DNA from 3 places in the Kitasatospora sp. NPDC059646 genome. Region 2 is predicted to be linked to each of the others. Evidence: predicted binding sites of a transcription regulator. Region 2 holds the regulator's gene; each other region holds the start of a gene.
The links. Region 2 encodes HspR, which represses chaperone genes until heat shock. Its sites were predicted from a motif close to TTGAGNNNNNNNNNCTCAA; they were not measured.
Positions count from the first base shown of each region.

Region 1: lon (endopeptidase La) is a predicted target of HspR. The motif match lies at 1,292-1,310, and genes of this name have one in related genera.
Region 3: dnaK (molecular chaperone DnaK) is a predicted target of HspR. The motif match lies at 2,314-2,332, and genes of this name have one in related genera.

Region 1 is NZ_JBHWDS010000004.1:7,757-13,884, reverse strand. Features, by position in the region: gene lon (endopeptidase La) at 1-1,269, opposite strand, end outside; gene ACFV1L_RS03650 (rhomboid-like protein) at 1,392-2,087, opposite strand; gene ACFV1L_RS03645 (response regulator transcription factor) at 2,469-3,179, shown strand; gene ACFV1L_RS03640 (ATP-binding protein) at 3,263-4,402, shown strand; gene ACFV1L_RS03635 (multifunctional oxoglutarate decarboxylase/oxoglutarate dehydrogenase thiamine pyrophosphate-binding subunit/dihydrolipoyllysine-residue succinyltransferase subunit) at 4,708-6,128, shown strand, end outside.
Region 2 is NZ_JBHWDS010000016.1:138,971-145,098, forward strand. Features, by position in the region: gene dnaK (molecular chaperone DnaK) at 1-63, shown strand, start outside; gene grpE (nucleotide exchange factor GrpE) at 60-650, shown strand; gene dnaJ (molecular chaperone DnaJ) at 787-1,935, shown strand; gene ACFV1L_RS14490 (heat shock protein transcriptional repressor HspR) at 1,943-2,464, shown strand; gene ACFV1L_RS14495 (hypothetical protein) at 2,618-3,685, shown strand; gene ACFV1L_RS14500 (hypothetical protein) at 3,702-3,896, opposite strand; gene ACFV1L_RS14505 (hypothetical protein) at 4,298-4,918, shown strand; gene ACFV1L_RS14510 (LuxR C-terminal-related transcriptional regulator) at 4,926-5,918, opposite strand; gene ACFV1L_RS14515 (LuxR C-terminal-related transcriptional regulator) at 5,974-6,128, opposite strand, start outside.
Region 3 is NZ_JBHWDS010000013.1:22,021-28,148, forward strand. Features, by position in the region: partial or broken gene ACFV1L_RS11600 (IS5 family transposase) at 1-377, opposite strand, end outside; gene ACFV1L_RS11605 (hypothetical protein) at 906-1,187, shown strand; gene ACFV1L_RS11610 (STAS domain-containing protein) at 1,322-1,651, opposite strand; gene ACFV1L_RS11615 (J domain-containing protein) at 1,648-2,154, opposite strand; gene dnaK (molecular chaperone DnaK) at 2,390-4,243, shown strand; gene ACFV1L_RS11625 (ArsR/SmtB family transcription factor) at 4,357-4,695, shown strand; gene ACFV1L_RS11630 (MFS transporter) at 4,692-5,924, shown strand; gene ACFV1L_RS11635 (metal-dependent hydrolase) at 6,048-6,128, opposite strand, start outside.

The DNA.
Region 1 (6,128 bases), on a different contig from region 2:
GCCCACGTACGTCCGCCGGTGGCCGCGGATCTCCGCCTCGTCCCGGACGCCGCCCAGCGCGACCCGGACGAACGACCGGCCCATCGCCTTCGCCACCGACTCGCCGAGCGAGGTCTTGCCGACGCCGGGCGGCCCGACCAGCGCCAGCACCGCGCCGCCCGCCCGTCGTCCACCGCCCTTCCCGGGAGGCGCTGCGCGCCGCACGTCCTGCTGCCCGTCGGGCTGGTCAAGGCCCTGCTCGGCCCGGCGCTTGCGGACCGCCAGGTACTCGACGATCCGGTCCTTCACGTCCGCGAGGCCGGTGTGGTCGGCGTCCAGCACGGCCCGCGCGGCGGCGATGTCGTAGGCGTCCTCGGAGCGCTCGTTCCACGGCAGCTCCAGCACGGTGTCCAGCCAGGTGCGGATCCACGAGCCCTCGGGCGACTGGTCGCTGGAGCGCTCCAGCTTGTCGACCTCCTTGAGCGCGGCCTCCCGGACCTTCTCCGGCAGCGCCGCCGCCTCCACCCGGGAGCGGTAGTCGTCCTCCTCGGTGCCGGCGTCGCCGTTCAGCTCGGCCAGCTCCTTGCGCACCGCCTCCAGCTGGCGCCGCAGCAGGAACTCCTTCTGCTGCTTGGCGACGCCCTCCTCGACGTCCTTGCGGATGGTGTCGTTGACCTCCTCCTCCGCGAGGTGCTCGCGCAGCAGGCCGAGCGCGTACTCCAGCCGGGCCGGGCGGTCCGCCTCCAGCAGCACCTTCAGCTTCTGCTCGGCGGTCGCGAACGGCGCGTACCCGATGTTGTCGGCGAGCTCGCCGATGTCCTCGATCGCGGCCACCCGGTCGACGATCTGCCAGGCCCCGCGCCGGCGCAGCCACTTCGTGGACAGCGCCTTGTACTCCTTGACCAGCTCGGCGGCCCGGCCGGCCACCGGCAGCCCAGGGTCGGACTCCTTGAACGGCGTGGTCTCGACCCACAGCGCCGCGCCCGGCCCGGTCGTCCCCGCGCCGATCCGCACCCGTCGGACGGCCCGGACCAGCGCCGCCGGGTCCCCGTCCGCCAGCCGCCCGACCTGCTCGACCGTCGCCAGCGCGCCCACCGCCGCGTAGGAGCCGTCCAGCCGCGGCACCAGCAGCACCTGCGGCTTGCCCCCGCCGCTCCCCGCCCTGGCCGCCTCCACGGCGGCCCTCACCTCCGGATCCGAGAGCTCCAGCGGGACCACCATGCCGGGAAGCACCACCTCGTCGTCGAGCGGCAGCACAGGCAGAGTGAGCGGAACGGACGTCGATGCCATGATCTCTCCCCAGTCAGTGAAGTTGAGTCGACCTGACTAAGGATCGGTGGCGGCGGATTGTTCCCCGGCCGCTGTTCACCCTGAGCGAAGGCCCCCGGACGGGAGCGGGCGCGGGCGCACCGCTACGAAGCGCCCTCCGCCGCCGCGGCCTTCCACGCCGCCGCCCGGCGGGGGCGTCGCGGTTCCCGCCCCCTCCGCAGCCACGGCCACAGCGCGACGCCGACCAGCAGCGCCGCCGGATGCCCCACCGAGGTCACCAGGTCGGGGTCGGAGAGCAGCTGGTTGCCGATCAGCGCCAGTCCCGCCCCCAGCGCGACCGCCCGGCCGGCCGGCCGCAGCAGTCCGGCCAGTCCGCCGAGCGAGGCCAGCACGCCGTAGCTGACGCCGATGTCGATGGCGTCGAGGACGTCCGGGGCGGCCCCGCCGCTCGCCACCGCGCCGAGCACCACGCCCTGCGAGAGCAGCGTCGCGCCGATGTGGCCGGCCGCGAAGACGCCGAGGGCGCGGATGCCGCCGATCCGCCGTTCCAGTGGTGCGACGGTGACGCCGAAGGCCCAGAAGTAGGGCATCCACACCGAGCCGGCGACCCACAGTCCGCTGCCGACGAGCGAGAGCGCGGGGTGCACCATCAGGTTGTGCGCGTCGGTGGAGGAGACCGCCTGGAGCCGGTGGACCGTCTCGGGGTCGCCGAACCGCGCGTAGAGGGTGGTGCCGAGCAGCAGTGCGAGGTAACCGAGTGCGAACGGGTTGGTCCGGGGGGTGGGTATCGCGCGCAGCCCGGGCCGGATCAGCCGTCGTCGCAGTTCCGCGCTGGTCATGGTGCCTCCCGAACGCCTCGTCCGACCCACCATAAGCGGGGCGGCTGAGAGGTGTCTGAGGAAGTCCTGTGAAGACCTCTGACCGCGCATATGCCGCTCGCACACGTACCGTTACAGCTCGCAAGTGCTGCGGGTAAGGTACTGGCCCGTGCCCGTCCGATCGGGGACCTGCCAAACATGACGGTCCGCGGCCGGAATCCTCCGGTCCGCCCGCCCGGGCGGGGACGGCGTCCGTACGCTGCCAGGAGCAGCACCGGCGGGCGGGGCACAGCCCACGACGGAACAAGACGACTACGAAGCGGAGCCCGCCGTCCCCACAGGCGGCCGGCCCGCAGCCCTGGGGGCGGTGGCGTGACCGTGACAGAGATCCAGCAAGAGACGATGAGCAGTGGCCCGGTGGGTACCCAGCGACGGGTGCTCGTCGTGGAGGACGAGCCGACCATCGCGGAGTCGATCGCGGCGCGGCTGGGCGCCGAGGGCTTCAAGGTGGCGGTGGCCCACGACGGGCCGGGCGCGGTGGACGGCTTCCACACCTGGCAGCCGGACCTGGTGGTGCTCGACATCATGCTGCCGGGCTTCGACGGCCTGGAGGTCTGCCGCCGGATCCAGGCCCAGCGCCCGGTGCCGGTGCTGATGCTGACCGCGCGCGACGACGAGACGGACCTGCTGGTCGGCCTGGGCGTCGGCGCCGACGACTACATGACCAAGCCGTTCTCCATGCGCGAGCTGGCGGCCCGGGTGAACGTCCTGCTGCGCCGCGTGGAGCGCGCCCAGCAGGCCGCCCGCACACCGGCCCTCGGCAGCCTGCGCTTCGGTGAACTGGAGATCGACCACGTGCAGCGCCGGGTCCGGCTGGGCTCGGGCGACGTGCACCTGACCCCGACGGAGTTCGACCTGCTGGCCTGCCTGGCGGCGCAGCCGCGCGCGGTGCTCACCCGCGAGCAGCTGCTGGCCGAGGTGTGGGACTGGACCGACGCGTCCGGGACCCGCACGGTGGACAGCCACGTGAAGGCGCTGCGCCGGAAGATCGGGGCGAGCTGGATCCGCACGGTGCACGGCGTGGGGTACGCGCTGGAGGCTCCGCTGTCCTGACCGGGCGCCGCCGGTCCGGGCCTCCGGGGGGCCCGCGCGGCGGTCCGGTCGTTCACGGGGGGACGGACGAGCTGAAGGACACCATGACCTTTCCACAGCAACGCAACGGGGAAGCCGAGCCGACCCCGCGGCCCCCGCTCGCGGTGCGCGCCGCGCGCCGGGTGTGGGCCGACATCCGCCCGTTCGACCCGGTGCGCTCGGTGAAGGGCAAGCTGGCCCTGCTGGTGGTCGTCTCGGTGGTGCTGGCCACCGGCATGGTGGTGGTGGCGATCCGGTCGGAGACCCAGATCCGGATCATCATGATCTTCTCGCTGATCGCCTCGCTGCTGTTCATGCAGTTCCTGGCGAACGGCCTGACCGCGCCGCTGCGGGACATGACGGCGGCCGCCCGGTCGATGGCCGCGGGCGACTACAGCGCCCGGGTGCACGTGTCCTCGCGGGACGAGATCGGCGAGCTGGCCGACACCTTCAACCGGATGGCCGGCGACCTGGAGGCCGCCGACCGGCACCGCCGGGAGCTGATCGCCAACGTCTCGCACGAGCTGCGCACGCCGATCGCGGCGCTCCGCGGCCTGCTGGAGAACGTGGTGGACGGCGTGGTGAAGCCGGACCCGAAGAACCTGGGCACCGCCCTGGAGCAGACCGAGCGCCTCGGCCGGCTGGTCACCCACCTGCTGGACCTGTCGAAGCTGGACGACGGCGTGGTCCCGCTGGACTCCCGCCCGTTCCTGGTGCGGGAGTTCCTGGACGGCGTGCTGCGGGGCGTGACGGTGGACGGCGCGACGGCGGGCGGCGCGTACGCCCGGCGCGAGGACGTGCGGCTGGCGCTCGACGTGCAGCCGGCCGACCTGGCGGCGGTGGCGGACGCGGAGCGGCTGCACCAGGTGGTGGCCAACCTGGTGGACAACGCGTGCAAGCACTCGCCGGCCGGCGGCACCGTCACGGTGCGGGCCCGGGCGGCGGACGGCGGCGGGCTGCTGCTGACCGTGCAGGACCAGGGTCCGGGCATTCCGCTCGCGGACCGGGAGCGGGTGTTCGAGCGGTTCGGCCGCAGCGGTTCGCCGACCGCGCTGGGCCCGGGCAGCGACGGCGGGACCGGCCTGGGGCTGGCGATCGCCCGCTGGGCGGTGGACCTGCACGGCGGCCGCATCCGGGTGGCGGAGGCCGCCGCGGGCTGCCGGATCGAGGTCACCCTGCCGGGTGAGGCGCCGGTTCCCGGCTAGCGTCGGCCCGCCGCGGCGTTTGTGGCGGAACCGGTACAAAGCGGGGTGGCGGCCCGGCGGGGGACGCCGTCCGACCGGCCGGAACGCCGATTCGTCCGATTTTCACTCGGTATGGCAGTGGTCGGCCCTGCCCCGGTTCCCCGATTTCCGGCATCTCTAACGCAAGGTTCCGGCCAAAATCCGGTCGGACGATGTGATCTGGGCGACGCCTGACCACCGGGGACTGCGCGATCACTGGTCGGAGGCGTAGCCTTAATCCCCGCTGTCCACCATCCCAAAAGGAAGCGGAAGAGGGCGGTTGCCCCGTGTCGCCACACCAAGAAACCCCCAGCTCGGCAAGCTCCACTGGCTTCGGCCCCAATGAGTGGCTCGTCGACGAGATCTACCAGCAGTACCTCCAGGACCCGGCCTCGGTCGACCGCGCCTGGTGGGACTTTTTCGCCGACTACAAGCCCGGTACCGAGGTGACTCCAGTGACCCAGGCCGCAACTCCGGTCGGCTCCCAGCCGGCCCCCGTTGCCGCTCCCGTTGCCGCTGCTCCGGCCGCGCCCGCCCCCGCTGCCCCGGCCGCCGCTCCGGCGCCCGCGCAGCCGGCGGCCGCCCCCGCGCCGCTGGCCGCCGCTCCCGCCGCCCCGCCCGCGCCGAAGGCCGCGGCTCCGGCCGCCCCGGCGAAGGCCGCCGCGGAGGGGCCCGAGCTGATCCAGCTCCGCGGCCCGGCGAAGGCCGTGGCGTCGAACATGGACGCTTCGCTGGAGGTTCCGACCGCCACCTCGGTGCGCGCGGTGCCCGCCAAGCTGCTGATCGACAACCGCATCGTCATCAACAACCACCTGCAGCGCGCCCGCGGCGGCAAGGTGTCCTTCACCCACCTGATCGGCTACGCGCTGGTCCAGGCCGTGAAGGCCAACCCGGGCATGAACTACAGCTACAAGGTGGAGGACGGCAAGTCCTACCTGGTGAAGCCCGAGCACGTGAACCTGGGCCTCGCCATCGACCTGGTCAAGCCGAACGGCGACCGCCAGCTGGTCGTCGCGGCGATCAAGAAGGCCGAGACGCTCGACTTCTTCGGCTTCTGGCAGGCCTACGAGGACATCGTCCGCCGGGCCCGCGCCAACAAGCTGACCATGGACGACTTCACCGGCGTCACGGTCTCGCTGACCAACCCGGGCGGCATCGGCACCGTGCACTCCGTGCCGCGCCTGATGCAGAACCAGGGCACCATCGTCGGCGTCGGCGCGATGGAGTACCCGGCCGAGTTCCAGGGCTCCTCCCCGGAGACCCTGGCCCGCCTGGGCGTCTCCAAGATCATGACGCTCACCTCGACCTACGACCACCGGGTCATCCAGGGCGCGGCCTCGGGCGAGTTCCTGCGCTCGATCCACCAGCTGCTGCTGGGCGCGAACAACTTCTACGACGAGGTGTTCGAGTCCCTCCGGATCCCGTACGAGCCGGTGCGCTGGGCCACCGACGTGGCGACCACCCACGACGACGAGGTCAACAAGACCGCGCGCGTCATGGAGCTCATCCACTCCTACCGGGTCCGCGGCCACCTGATGGCCGACACCGACCCGCTGGAGTACATGCAGCGCAAGCACCCCGACCTGGACGTCACCACGCACGGCCTCACCCTGTGGGACCTGGAGCGCGAGTTCGCGGTCGGCGGCTTCGGCGGCCAGAAGATGATGAAGCTCCGCGACATCCTCGGCCTGCTGCGCAACACCTACTG
Region 2 (6,128 bases):
GACGACGACGTGGTCGACGCCGAGATCGTCGACGACGAGAAGCCCAAGGGCGGTGCGGCATGACGGAGAAGCCGCAGGGCGAGCAGCCCGGCGACGACTCCGCCGCCGAGGAAGCCGTGCTGAAGGCCGCCGAAGAGGCCGTCTCGGGCGCGGGTGCCGACGAGCTGGCCGCCGCCAAGCGCGAGGCCGGCGAGCGCACCGCCGACCTGCAGCGCCTCCAGGCGGAGTACCAGAACTACCGCAAGCGGGTCGAGCGCGACCGGGCCACCGTCCGCGAGATCGCGGTCTCCAACATCGTGGAGTCGCTGATCCCGGTGCTGGACGACATCGGCCGCGCCCGCGAGCACGGCGAGGTGACGGGCGGCTTCAAGTCCGTCGCCGAGTCGCTGGAGACGGTCGTCGCCAAGCTCGGGCTGCAGCAGTTCGGCAAGGAGGGCGAGCCCTTCGACCCGACCATCCACGAGGCGCTGATGCACAGCTACTCGTCGGACGTCACGGAGGACACCTGCGTGCAGATCCTCCAGCCCGGGTACCGGATCGGCGAGCGGATCATCCGCCCGGCGATGGTCGCGGTCGCGGAGCCCCAGCCGGGCACCCAGACCACCGGCGAGCCGGACGGCGACAAGGCTGACGGCTCGTCCGACAGCTGAGTAGAGTCCCCGTGCGCTGCGGAGTCGTACGTCGTCCAGTACGGCGGCCGGCTCCGCAGCGCCGTATCCCGGGCTCTTCACAACAACACGCTTCACCAACAGACTTCAGGATTACGGGAGGTGGCGGTCAAAGGCCATGAGCGCTAAGGACTACGTGGAGAAGGACTACTACAAGGTCCTCGGCGTGCCCAAGGACGCCACCGCCGCCGAGATCAAGAAGACGTACCGGAAGCTGGCACGCGAGTTCCACCCGGACGCCAACAAGGGCGACGCCAAGGCCGAGGAGCGGTTCAAGGACATCTCCGAGGCGTACGACGTCCTCTCCGACGAGAAGCGCCGCAAGGAGTACGACGAGGCGCGCTCGCTGTTCGCCGGCGGCGGCTTCCGGCCCGGCGGAGCGGGCGGCGCCGGCGGCTTCGACTTCGGCGACCTGTTCAGCGGCGGCGGGGCGACCGGCGGCGGCGGCCTCGGCGACGTGTTCGGCGGCCTGTTCAACCGCGGCGGCCGGCAGACCGCGCAGCCGCGCCGCGGCGCGGACGTCGAGACCGAGGTCACGCTGAACTTCGAGGAGGCCGTGGACGGCGCGACCGTGCCGCTGCGGATGACCTCCCAGGCCGCCTGCCGCGCCTGCGCCGGCACCGGCGCGAAGGCCGGCACCACCCCCCGGGTCTGCCCGACCTGCGTCGGCGCCGGCACCGTCAGCCGCGGCCAGGGCGCGTTCGCGCTGTCCGAGCCGTGCCGTGACTGCAAGGGCCGCGGCATGATCGTCGACGACCCGTGCACCGTCTGCCACGGCAGCGGCCGGGCCGCCTCGGCCCGCACCATGCAGGTCCGGATCCCGGCCGGCGTGCAGGACGGCCAGCGAATCCGGCTCAAGGGCAAGGGCGCCCAGGGCGAGCGCGGCGGCCAGCCCGGCGACCTGTACGTCACCGTGCACGTCGACCCGCACCCGGTGTTCGGGCGCAAGGGCGACAACCTCACCGTGACGGTGCCGGTCAGCTTCCCCGAGGCCGCGCTCGGCGGCACCATCGAGGTGCCGACGCTGAACGGCCCGGCCGTGAAGCTCAAGCTGCCCCCGGGCAGCGCCAACGGCCTGACCATGCGGGCCCGCGGCAAGGGCGCCACCCGCAAGGACGGCACCCGTGGCGACCTGCTGGTCACCGTCGAGGTCGCCGTTCCCAAGATCGTCAGCGGCGACGCACTGAGCGCACTGGAGCAGTACCGCGAGGCCACCGCCTCGGACGACCCGCGAGCCGCCCTCTTCAAGGCGGCGGAGGGAGCGTGAGATCCCGATGAGTCCCCACCCCGACAGCCCGCACGGCACCGACGGCCGGATCGGCGCCGGCATCGGCGAGGGCCTGCCCGGCGCCGGGCGCGCCCGCCCCGCCGGCCCGCCGACGTACGTGCTGACCGAGGACACCCCGGTCTACGTGATCTCGGTCGCCGCCGAACTGTCCGGGCTGCACCCGCAGACCCTGCGCCAGTACGACCGGCTCGGCCTGGTCAGCCCGGACCGGACCGCCGGCCGCGGCCGCCGCTACTCCGCCCGGGACATCCAGCAGCTGCGCGAGGTCCAGCGGCTCTCCCAGGACGAGGGCATCAACCTGGCCGGCATCAAGCGGATCATCGAACTGGAGAACCAGGTCGCCGCGCTGCAGTCCCGGGTGTCCGAGCTGGTCGACGCCCTGGAGGGCGCCGCCGCCACCCTCCAGCAGCGCGAGGCCGCCGTGCACGCCTCCTACCGCCGGGACCTGGTGCCGTACCAGCAGGTCCAGCAGTCCAGCGCCCTGGTGGTGTGGCGCCCGAAGCGCTGAGGCCCGCGAGCCGCCGACATCCCTGCCCACCGGGGGGTATCGGCGGCTTTGCCATGATGAGAGAGTGCGTCTGGCGATCCGTCGGTGGTTCCCGGGTGGCACGGCGGACCGTCCCGGGTGATCGCCGCCTAGGATCACCCCCACAAGAGGATCGTGGCGCCGTTCGAGCTAGGGCAGGGGCAACAGATGGACAGGGCTGAAGTGCCAGGTCTCACCACCGCCGGCCTCGGTGTCGTGTCTGCCGAGGCCCGCGAACTCTACAAATCGATCCTCGGGACCGCCGGCCGCTCGTGCCCCGCCCGACCGGAGGACCAGCGTCCGGCGGCGCTCCAGGAACTGCTGGACATCGGCCTGCTGGTCCCGGACGTCAACGACCCCAAGCTGCTGATGGCGGTCGACCCGCAGCAGCTGGCCGCCGGCCTGAGCGCCTCCTGGCAGCGCAGTGCCCTGGAGCTGCTGACCAGGGCCGCGAACCTGCCCGCGGACCTCCAGGAGCTGAGCCAGGCGTACGGCGGCGGGCTGGCGTCCGACCAGACCGGCGGGATCGTCGAACACATCTCCGGAAAGGCCGAGATCAACCGGCGGTTGGCCGAATTCGGCCAGTCGGCCAACCACGAGGTGCTCAGCGCGCAGCCCGGCGGCGGTGCCCGGTCGTTCCCGCCGGCCACGGCGATAGCCCTGGACACCGGAATGCTCCGCCGGGGCGTCGCACGCCGGACGATCTACCAGCCGAGCACCCGCTATTCGGCGCCGGTCCGCGAGTACGTCGCGGCGGTGACCAGGGCGGGCGGCGAGGTGCGGACGCTGGGCGAGCCGTTCACCAGGCTGATCGTCATCGACCGCAGAATCGCCATCATTCCGTTCGCCGACGACAACGAACGGGCGGCGGTCGTCCGCGACGAACCGGTGATCGCCTATCTGGTCAACACGTTCGAGCTCTGCTGGGAGCGCGCGATTCCGTTCCTCGACGGAAACGACGTGCCGGTCGAGGTCGTCTCACTGCTCCGGCAGAACATCATCAGAATGCTGCTGCAGGGCGTGGGCCACCGGGTGATAGCCAGGAACCTGGGCCTCAGCGAACGGACGCTGGCCCGGCACATCGCCGAACTGCGCGAGGAATACAACGCGGAGACGCTGTTTCAGCTGGGCTGGAAGCTGGCCGAGGGCCACCGCAGCAATCCGATGATGGATGCGATGGATGCCGAGGGAGCCCTCGACTAGCGACGTCCGGCGTTCATCACGTCCAGATGATGTCGGACGTGAGGGACTGGACCTTCGGCAGCGGCAGCGGCGCCGAGGCGGCCTCCGCCGTGACGGGGTCCGACTTCGAACCGGTCCAGATGATGTCGGTGGCGTGGGCCGGGGCAGCCCCGAACACCACCGCTGTCAGCACGAGTGCGGCCGATGCCACGAAGTGGCGCGTCCTGCGCATTGGGACTCTCCTTCCCCCAAGCCGGTCCGACGAGTCGGGCCTGCTCCGGCGACCAGTCATATCAGCGTCCAGAGTACGACGGTCAGTCAAGCACACCCCGACTCCTACCAATTCACCGTCGACAACTTTCGCAGACCGACAGGCCGCAGCCCAAGGGGTGCCCAGTGTCATCTCGCTGCCAGGCAGGGAGATGACACTGGGCACCAGTGGACGGCCGGGCCCCCCTACCGAGACGATCAGTCCACCATCGATCGGCAACGGCAAGTCCCGTGCACGGGGGAACCGCAGATGGCATGGGCGCGCCAATTTTGTCGAGACGATAGCGGATGCTCAGCAGCATTCCCAAACAACGAATGCCTGACCGGACCACACCCGGGCCAGGCCTTTCCCCCGGAGTCGAAATGAGTGAGCCAGATCTGCGTCACCAGACGGTCAGCAGCAGTGAAGGCCGACGGGCACGGGTGTTCCTGGCCGCGCCCCTGATGCGGCTGACCGGGCCGGCCGACAGCGTCGTGACGCTGGCCAGCCGGACCAGGCTGACCACCCTGCGGAGCACCCTGCTGCGCAGCGGGGCCGCGGTGTACAGCGCCCACCACAGCGACGCGTGGACGGTGGCCGGCCGGGCCCCCGAGCCGCGGGTCCCCTCGGACTTCCGGGCGATGCAGAGCGCCGACCTGGTCTTCGCCTACATCGGCGCCCCGCTGTCGGCCGGCGTGAGCCTGGAGCTCGGCTGGGCCTCGGCGCTGCGCAAGCCGATCGTGCTGCTGGTCGACGAGGCGATCACCCACAACCCGCTGATCGCCACCATCGAGCAGGTCTCCCCCGTGCTGCCGCTGGTGTTCGACGACACCTGGTCGCAGGAGGCCCTGCACCACACCGTGGAGACCGCACTGGACTGGGCCGGCATGGCGCTGTCGCTGCGCAGCGGCTTCTGGACCGCGCCCGGCGAGCAGTTCCCGCGGCCGCGCCGCGAGCACACCGGCCCGTACGGCTTCTGGTCCCCCGAGATCGCCACCGGCTGACGCCCGGTCAGTCCGACGCCGCGGCCCGGGGCGGGTCCTCGGCCCCCCGCATCTGCCAGCCCAGCTGGAACAGGGTCTCCGCGTCGTGCAGTTCGCGCAGCCGGGAGATGTGGCCCGCCACGGTCCGTTCGGACAGGCCGAGGCGGGTGGCGATCGAACGCTGCGTCAGGCCCTGGGCGAGCAGGCGGCCGACCTGCTCGTGGACGGGGACGGCGCTCTCCTCGCCGTAGTCGGCCGTGCGCCACTGGACCCGATCGGCCCGCGCCCAGTCCCGCTCGAACGCCGCGACCAGGAACTCCACCACCGCCGGATCCTCCACCACCGCGGCGCTGGAGTTGTCCGCCGACGCCGGGACGACGGCGATCCGCCGGTCGAAGACCAGCATCCGGCCGAACGGTTCGCTCAGCGTCCGGAACCGGCCGCCCCACGCGGTGACGGACTCCGCCCAACGCACCGTCGGCTCGTCCAGCAGCGCGGCCGGCTCGTAGACGGTGTGCAGCGAGGCGCCGCTCGCCAGGAAGTCGCGGGTGCGCTCCAGGGAGTCGGCCTGGAAGTCGCTCCGGCACACCCGCCCGGGCCGCATGGCGAGGATCTCCTCGGTCGCCGCGGTCTCCAACTGCCGTACCCGCTCCCGGATCCGGTCGGTCCGCTCGACGTGCTGCACCACGCTGGAGCGGTCGGCGCGGCGCGGGGTGGCGTCGTAGGCGTGGGTGAGGTCCTCCAGCAGCGCGGGCATCTCCTCGGCGCGCAGCAGCATCCGGGTGCCCTCGGCGCGGAGCTCGGCGCTGATCCGGTCGCCGACCGTGCGCGGGTTGACCGCCGTCAGCGACTGGTCGGCGCCGTCGTGCACCAGCAGTCCGAGGTCCAGCAGGCGCAGCACGCCCGCCGGGTCCTGTTCGACCGCTTCGCGGAACGCCACCCGTCCGCCCTGGTCCAGGATCCGCTGGTAGAGCCGCCGTTCCGAGGCGCTCGGCAGGGCGGCTCCGTTCGGCTCGCTCACAGCTCCCACTCCTTCCGGGCCGCCCCGGGCGGGCCCCGGCGGTCGGCTCCGATCGTCACTCCGGCGTCCCGCGCAGCTGCCAGCCGAGCTGGAACAGGGTCTCCGCATCGTAGAGCTCCCGCAGGCGGGCGATGTGGGCGGCCACGGTCCGCTCCGACAGGCCCAGCCGGGAGGCGATGGCGCGCTGGGTGAGGCCCTGCGCGAGCAGGG
Region 3 (6,128 bases), on a different contig from region 2:
GGGGCGTTGATCTCCGCTTCGGGATACGGGGTGTTCCGTGCGGTGCACCGGCAGCGTGCTGGTGGGCCCGGCGCGAGGTGGAGTCCACGCTCACCATGCTCCAGTCGATGCGCTCCTGGGAGTCGGCCTCGGCCTGGACGCCTTGGAGGATCCTTCCCGGGTGCCGTCCGCCGACCACCGGCGGTGGCGCTCGTACACGGTTTTCCAGCTACCGAACCGCTCCGGCAGGTCCGCCACGGGACGCCCGTGCGGACCCGGAACAGGATCCCGTTGATCATCGTCCGGTGATCAGTCCACCGTCCGCCTCGGTGCCCGGTCTTCGGCAGATGTGGTGCCAGTTGCATCCACTCGTCGTTCGTCAGATCGCCCCGCCCCACGACCAACCAATGGTCCACGCGAGGCGATCACATGATCCGCCGGACAGAAACCTAGCCCGCCCTCCGTTCATGCACGGTGAGCGGCAGTGACGTGGCGGACACCGCGGAGGTCCGACACACGGCGGTCAGGCCTTCTCGACCGCAGTCGCACGGGAGCCTTCCTCGACGCTGTAGGTGACCTTGTCTCCTTGGTGCAGAGTCAGCGACTCGTCAGGGTTCAACAGGTCATTCGCGCGGACACCCCTGCTACCAGGAAAGACCCTGTTCATGCGCGCTGACATTCCCCGGCAGAAGCCGATATCGGGTGCGGACGAACACGGCGGTAGAGCGCCTTGCGGCAGTTTCCGGTGGCTGGTCGGCCGCGCTGCCGCTATCCCCGTGGCCGCACGCGCCGACGGGCGTCCTTCGCACGATCGGCGCGTCGGCGCGCCTGCCGGAGGCGGTTCCGCGCCCGCTGCACCAGTCGGGGCGCGGGTACGAGCAATGAACTCGGGAAGGTCAGCCTGCTCGGAGACATATAGTGCGTCCATGTCCAGCGAGTGGAGCGGGCCGGAAGCTCGGAAGAGCGCGAAGCCGGCGACCTACGAGAGTGCCAGTGCCGCAATCCTGGTCTCGCTCGACTACGCCAATCTCGACATGGACTTCCCCCGCATCGTGCACTGGCTGAGGCAGTTGCCCACGGGAGACCGCGATCGCCTCCTGGGCGAACTGGAAGCAGTCGCCGCCACCGATGCGGTCCGCCGGGACGACGCAACGTACCTGCTGGACGACCTCGGGCTGCGCCGCGTCCACTGGGACGACCAGGCATAGAGCCGCCTCCCACGGCCCGGCCGGCGGCGACGGTGGCGAAGGCCCCGACGTGGACGGCCCTGCGTCCGTAGCGGCGACGGGGCCGGCGCCGCCAACCAGAAGCGCTCCCAAGGCTCGGGACTGCATGGCCGAGGTCAGCCGGGCCGGTGGGGTTCGACCAGGTCGGCGAGGCCGAGGAGGTCGAAGAGTCGGGCGACGATCGGGGCCCGCACCTCCGTGACCTTCAGGTCGACGCCTTCCTCCCGTGCCTGGTGGTGGAGGCGTTCCACGGCGTCGGCGCCCGAGCTGTCGCAGAACCTCACCTGTGCGAAGTCGAGGTCGACGCGGCTGGGCCGGCGTGCCAGGCACTCCTTGACGCGGTTCTCGAGCTCCGCCGCGGTGGCGAGGTCGACCTCGCCCGCGACCGCGACGGTGACCCGGTCGTCCCACCAGGAGACGGCGCTGCGGAAATCAGTGCCGTTCACAGCCATGGCTCCACCTCCCGCAGCCGATGCACCGTCCACCGCCACGGGTCGCCGGGAGCGTCCGGGGCCGGGGCCGACGCGCCCAGTGGTGCGACCGACACCGGGCCCACCCGGATGAGCGGTTCGGACCGAGGGGGCGTTGCCGCTCCGGCAGGTGGCGGCGTGGCACGTGCCGACCCTGCGCCATCGGCGTCCCGGACGATGCGTACGGACACCCGGCGGACGGCGGCCGGGGCACGGTCCGACGTGCGGCCGGCCACGGGGTGCGGCCGGGTGGTTTCGCGTTCGGCGTCGTAGGCGGCCCGCAGTTCGGGATCGTGCAGGACCTCGTAGGCGGCGACCACGGCACCCAGTCGCTCCGCCGATCCGGGCTCGGCCGGGCCGGTGTCGGGGTGCAGGAGCCGGACCAGGGCGCGATAGGCCAAGGTGACCTGCCGCGCGGAGGCCGTGGGCTCCACGCCCAGCACCGTGTAGTGGTCGCGGCGGTCTCGCGATCCCGTCATGGCGGCTCACCTCCCGGGCAACCCCCCCGGCAAACCTCCTCATTGACCTGGATAGAACCGTCCCCGGTCGCTGTCAAGATGCCCGCTCGTCCCGTCGCAGCAGGGGAGCGACGCCGACGTCCCGCTGCTTCTCCTCCAACCGCAGCCATCGATCTATCATTGAGTCCATAAGGCTCAAGTTTCCTTCCTCTCCCTGAGGCAGGACGGGAGGAACGGGCGGAAGAGGAGACCGGCCATGACACGCGCAGTCGGTATTGACCTGGGAACGACGAACTCGGTGGTCTGCGTGCTGGAGGGCGGCGATCCGGCCGTCCTCGCCAACGCCGAGGGCGCCCGCACCACCCCGTCGGTGGTGGCCTTCGGCAAGGGCGGCGAGGTGCTGGTCGGCGAGGTCGCCAAGCGGCAGGCGGTCACCAACGTGGACCGCACCGCCCGCTCGGTGAAGCGGCACATGGGCGAGAGCGACTGGCGGTTCCCGGAGAGCGGGGACGTCGACGGCAAGCGCTACACCGCGCAGGAGATCTCGGCGCGGGTGCTGCAGAAGCTCAAGCGCGACGCCGAGGCGTACCTGGGCGAGGACGTGACGGACGCGGTGATCACCGTGCCCGCGTACTTCAACGACTCCCAGCGCACCGCGACCAAGGAGGCGGGCGAGATCGCCGGCCTGAAGGTGGCGCGGATCGTCAACGAGCCGACCGCCGCCGCCCTCGCGTACGGCCTGGACAAGGAGAACGACCAGACGGTGCTGGTCTTCGACCTCGGCGGCGGCACCTTCGACGTCTCCCTGCTGGACATCGGCGAGGGCGTGGTCGAGGTGAAGGCCACCTCCGGCGACACCCACCTCGGCGGTGACGACTGGGACCAGCGGATCGTCGACCACCTGGTCAAGCAGTTCAAGAACGGCTACGGCATCGACCTGTCCCAGGACAAGATGGCTGCCCAGCGCCTCCGGGAGGCCGCGGAGAAGGCCAAGATCGAGCTGTCCGCCGCGACCGAGACGACGATCAACCTGCCCTACGTCACGGCCTCCGCCGAGGGTCCGCTGCACCTGGACGAGAAGCTCACCCGGGCCCAGTTCCAGCAGCTCACCTCGGACCTGCTGGAGCGCTGCGAAGGCCCGTTCCACCAGGCCGTCAAGGACGCCGGGATCGAGGTCTCCGACATCGACCACGTCATCCTGGTCGGCGGCTCGACCCGGATGCCGGCCGTCACCGACCTGGTGAAGAAGCTCACCGGCAAGGAGCCGCACAAGGGCGTCAACCCGGACGAGGTCGTCGCCGTCGGCGCCGCTCTGCAGGCCGGTGTGCTGAAGGGCGAGGTCAAGGACGTCCTGCTGCTCGACGTCACCCCGCTGTCCCTGGGCATCGAGACCAAGGGCGGCATCATGACGAAGCTCATCGAGCGCAACACCACGATCCCGACCCGCCGTTCGGAGACCTTCACCACCGCCGAGGACAACCAGCCCTCGGTGACCGTGCAGGTCTACCAGGGCGAGCGGGAGATCGCGGCGTACAACAAGAAGCTCGGCATGTTCGAGCTGAGCGGCATCGCGCCCGCCCCGCGCGGCCTGCCGCAGATCGAGGTCACCTTCGACATCGACGCCAACGGCATCATGCACGTGGCCGCGAAGGACCTCGGCACCGGCAAGGAGCAGAAGATGACCGTCACCGGCGGCTCCTCGCTGCCGAAGGACGACATCGACCGCATGATCCGGGAGGCCGAGCAGCACGCCGAGGAGGACCGCCGCCGCAAGGAGGCCGCCGAGACCCGCAACCAGGGCGAGCAACTCGCCTACGGCACCGAGAAGTTCCTCACCGACAACCAGGACAAGGTGCCGGCCGACGTGAAGACCGAGGTGGAGGCGGCCCTGGCGGAGCTGAAGGAGAAGCTCAAGGGCGAGGACACTGCCGCGATCCGCGCGGCGAGCGACCGGGTCGCCCAGGTCAGCCAGAAACTGGGCCAGGCCCTCTACGCCGAGAGCGACCCCGGTGAGCCGGGCAGCGGCGCCACCGCCCCGCAGGCAGCGGAAGAGGAGGTGGTGGACGCCGAGATCGTCGACGAGGACGAGCCCAGGGGGCGCGCCGGATGACCCCCCGTCCAGTCGCTGCGCGCCGACGGGGATTCGGCGGATCCGCTTGATCGTGCGAGAATTCCCGCACTATCATCGTGCGAAAATATCCGCACGATGTGCAGGGGGTTCCCATGGCACCGCCACGGGTGTACGAACATCCCGAGGTCGACGAGATCGCCATCCCGCGCGTGCTGTTCGCGCTGAGCGAGCCGCTGCGACTGTCGATGGTGCGGATGCTCGCGGAACGCGGCGAAGTCGACAGCATCGAACTGGGACCGGACCTGCCGCGCTCGACACTCACCCACCACACCAGCCTCCTGCGCGAGACGGGGGTGGCACTCGTCCGCGCCGACGGACGCAAGTGCATGATCCGGCTGCGCCGTGAGGACCTGGAGAAGCGGTTCCCCGGCTTGATCGACACGGTCCTCGCCGGGTACGAGGAAGCGCCGCCCGCAGGGGAGGACGGGTGATCCGCCGCCTCTGGCCGCTGGTCGCGGCCGCAGCCGCGCTGGGCGTCGACGCCTACGTCCTCGCCGGGGTGCTGCCCTCGATCGCCGACTCGCTCGCGGCCACGGTGGCGGCGGTCGGCCTGGGCGTCACGGCCTTCACCGCCGCGTACGCCCTGGCGGGGCCGCTGCTGTCGGGAGCACTGATCCGGCGGAGCGCCGCGGCGGCGCTGCTGATCGCCCTGGGCGTGTTCAACCTCGGCAACCTGCTGACCGTGCTCGCACCGCGGATCGAGGTGTTCCTCGCCTCCCGGGTGCTGGCCGGAGCCGGCGCCGGAGTGCTCACCGCCGTGGCGACCGCGACCGCCACCGCGATGGCCCCCGACCGTCAACGGGGCCGCGCCATGGCCCTGGTGACCTTCGGGCTGTCCACCGGAACGGTCGTCGGCGTGCCGATCGGAATGCTCGTCGGCGACCGGCTGAACTGGCGGTGGACCATGGGCCTGGTCGTCGCCGTCGGCCTGGTCAGCATGGTCGCGCTGGCGGCCGGGGCACGGACGATCCCGCCGCTGCCCGCGCCGCCCGGCCCCGCCTTCACGGTCCTCCGCTCGCCGAGGACCCTCGTCGGGACCGCCGCCGCCTTCCTCCTCGGCGTGGCCAGCCTCGGCCTCTACACCTACCTGCTGCCCCTGGCCGAGTCCCGCGGACTCCAGGGCTGGGGGTTCGCGCTGGTGTGGGCCTGGGGCATCGGCGGAGTCACCGGCTCCGCCCTGGTCGGCAGGGCGCTCGACGCCTACGGGCCGCGCCCCCTGCTCATCGCCCTGCCCGCCGCGCTCCTGGCCGGCTTCGCCGCCTTCTGGCTCTGCGCCGTCCCGGCGGTGTGGCTTGCCGCGGCGGCGCTGTGGGGCGCTGCGGGCTGGGCGAGCGTCCCGACGCTGCAGCAGGCGCTGACCGCCGACCGGCCCCGGGAGGCGATGCCGATCGTCGCGTTCCAGATGGCCGCCATGTACCTCGGCTCCGCAGCCGGGGCCGCCGCGGGCAGCAGCCTGCTCGCCCACGGCGCCGATCCGCACGAACTGCCCGCGTGGGCGCTGGCACCCACGGCCCTCGCCCTGGTGCTGACCGGACGGCTCGGAGCCGGTGCGCTCGGCGCGCGCCGCGAGAACGCCGTTCCGGCGACTCCGCCCACGGCCGGCAGGAAGGAGCAGCGCGGCCCGGACGGCACGGCCGAACCGCAGGGCTGCCGGCCCTGAGGACCGTCCGCCTCCCTGATCCTGCGTCACCTCGAAGTCGGACCTCGCGCCCCGGCACGACCTCCGCAGGCCCGGCCGTCGACGACCTTGCCGGGCGCGGATCGTGCGGGGCGCCGGGGTCCGTCAGCCGACCACCCGGAGGGCGACCAGCGCGCCGACCGCGCTCAGCCCCATGAAGATCGGCGTCAGCACCTTCACCTCCAC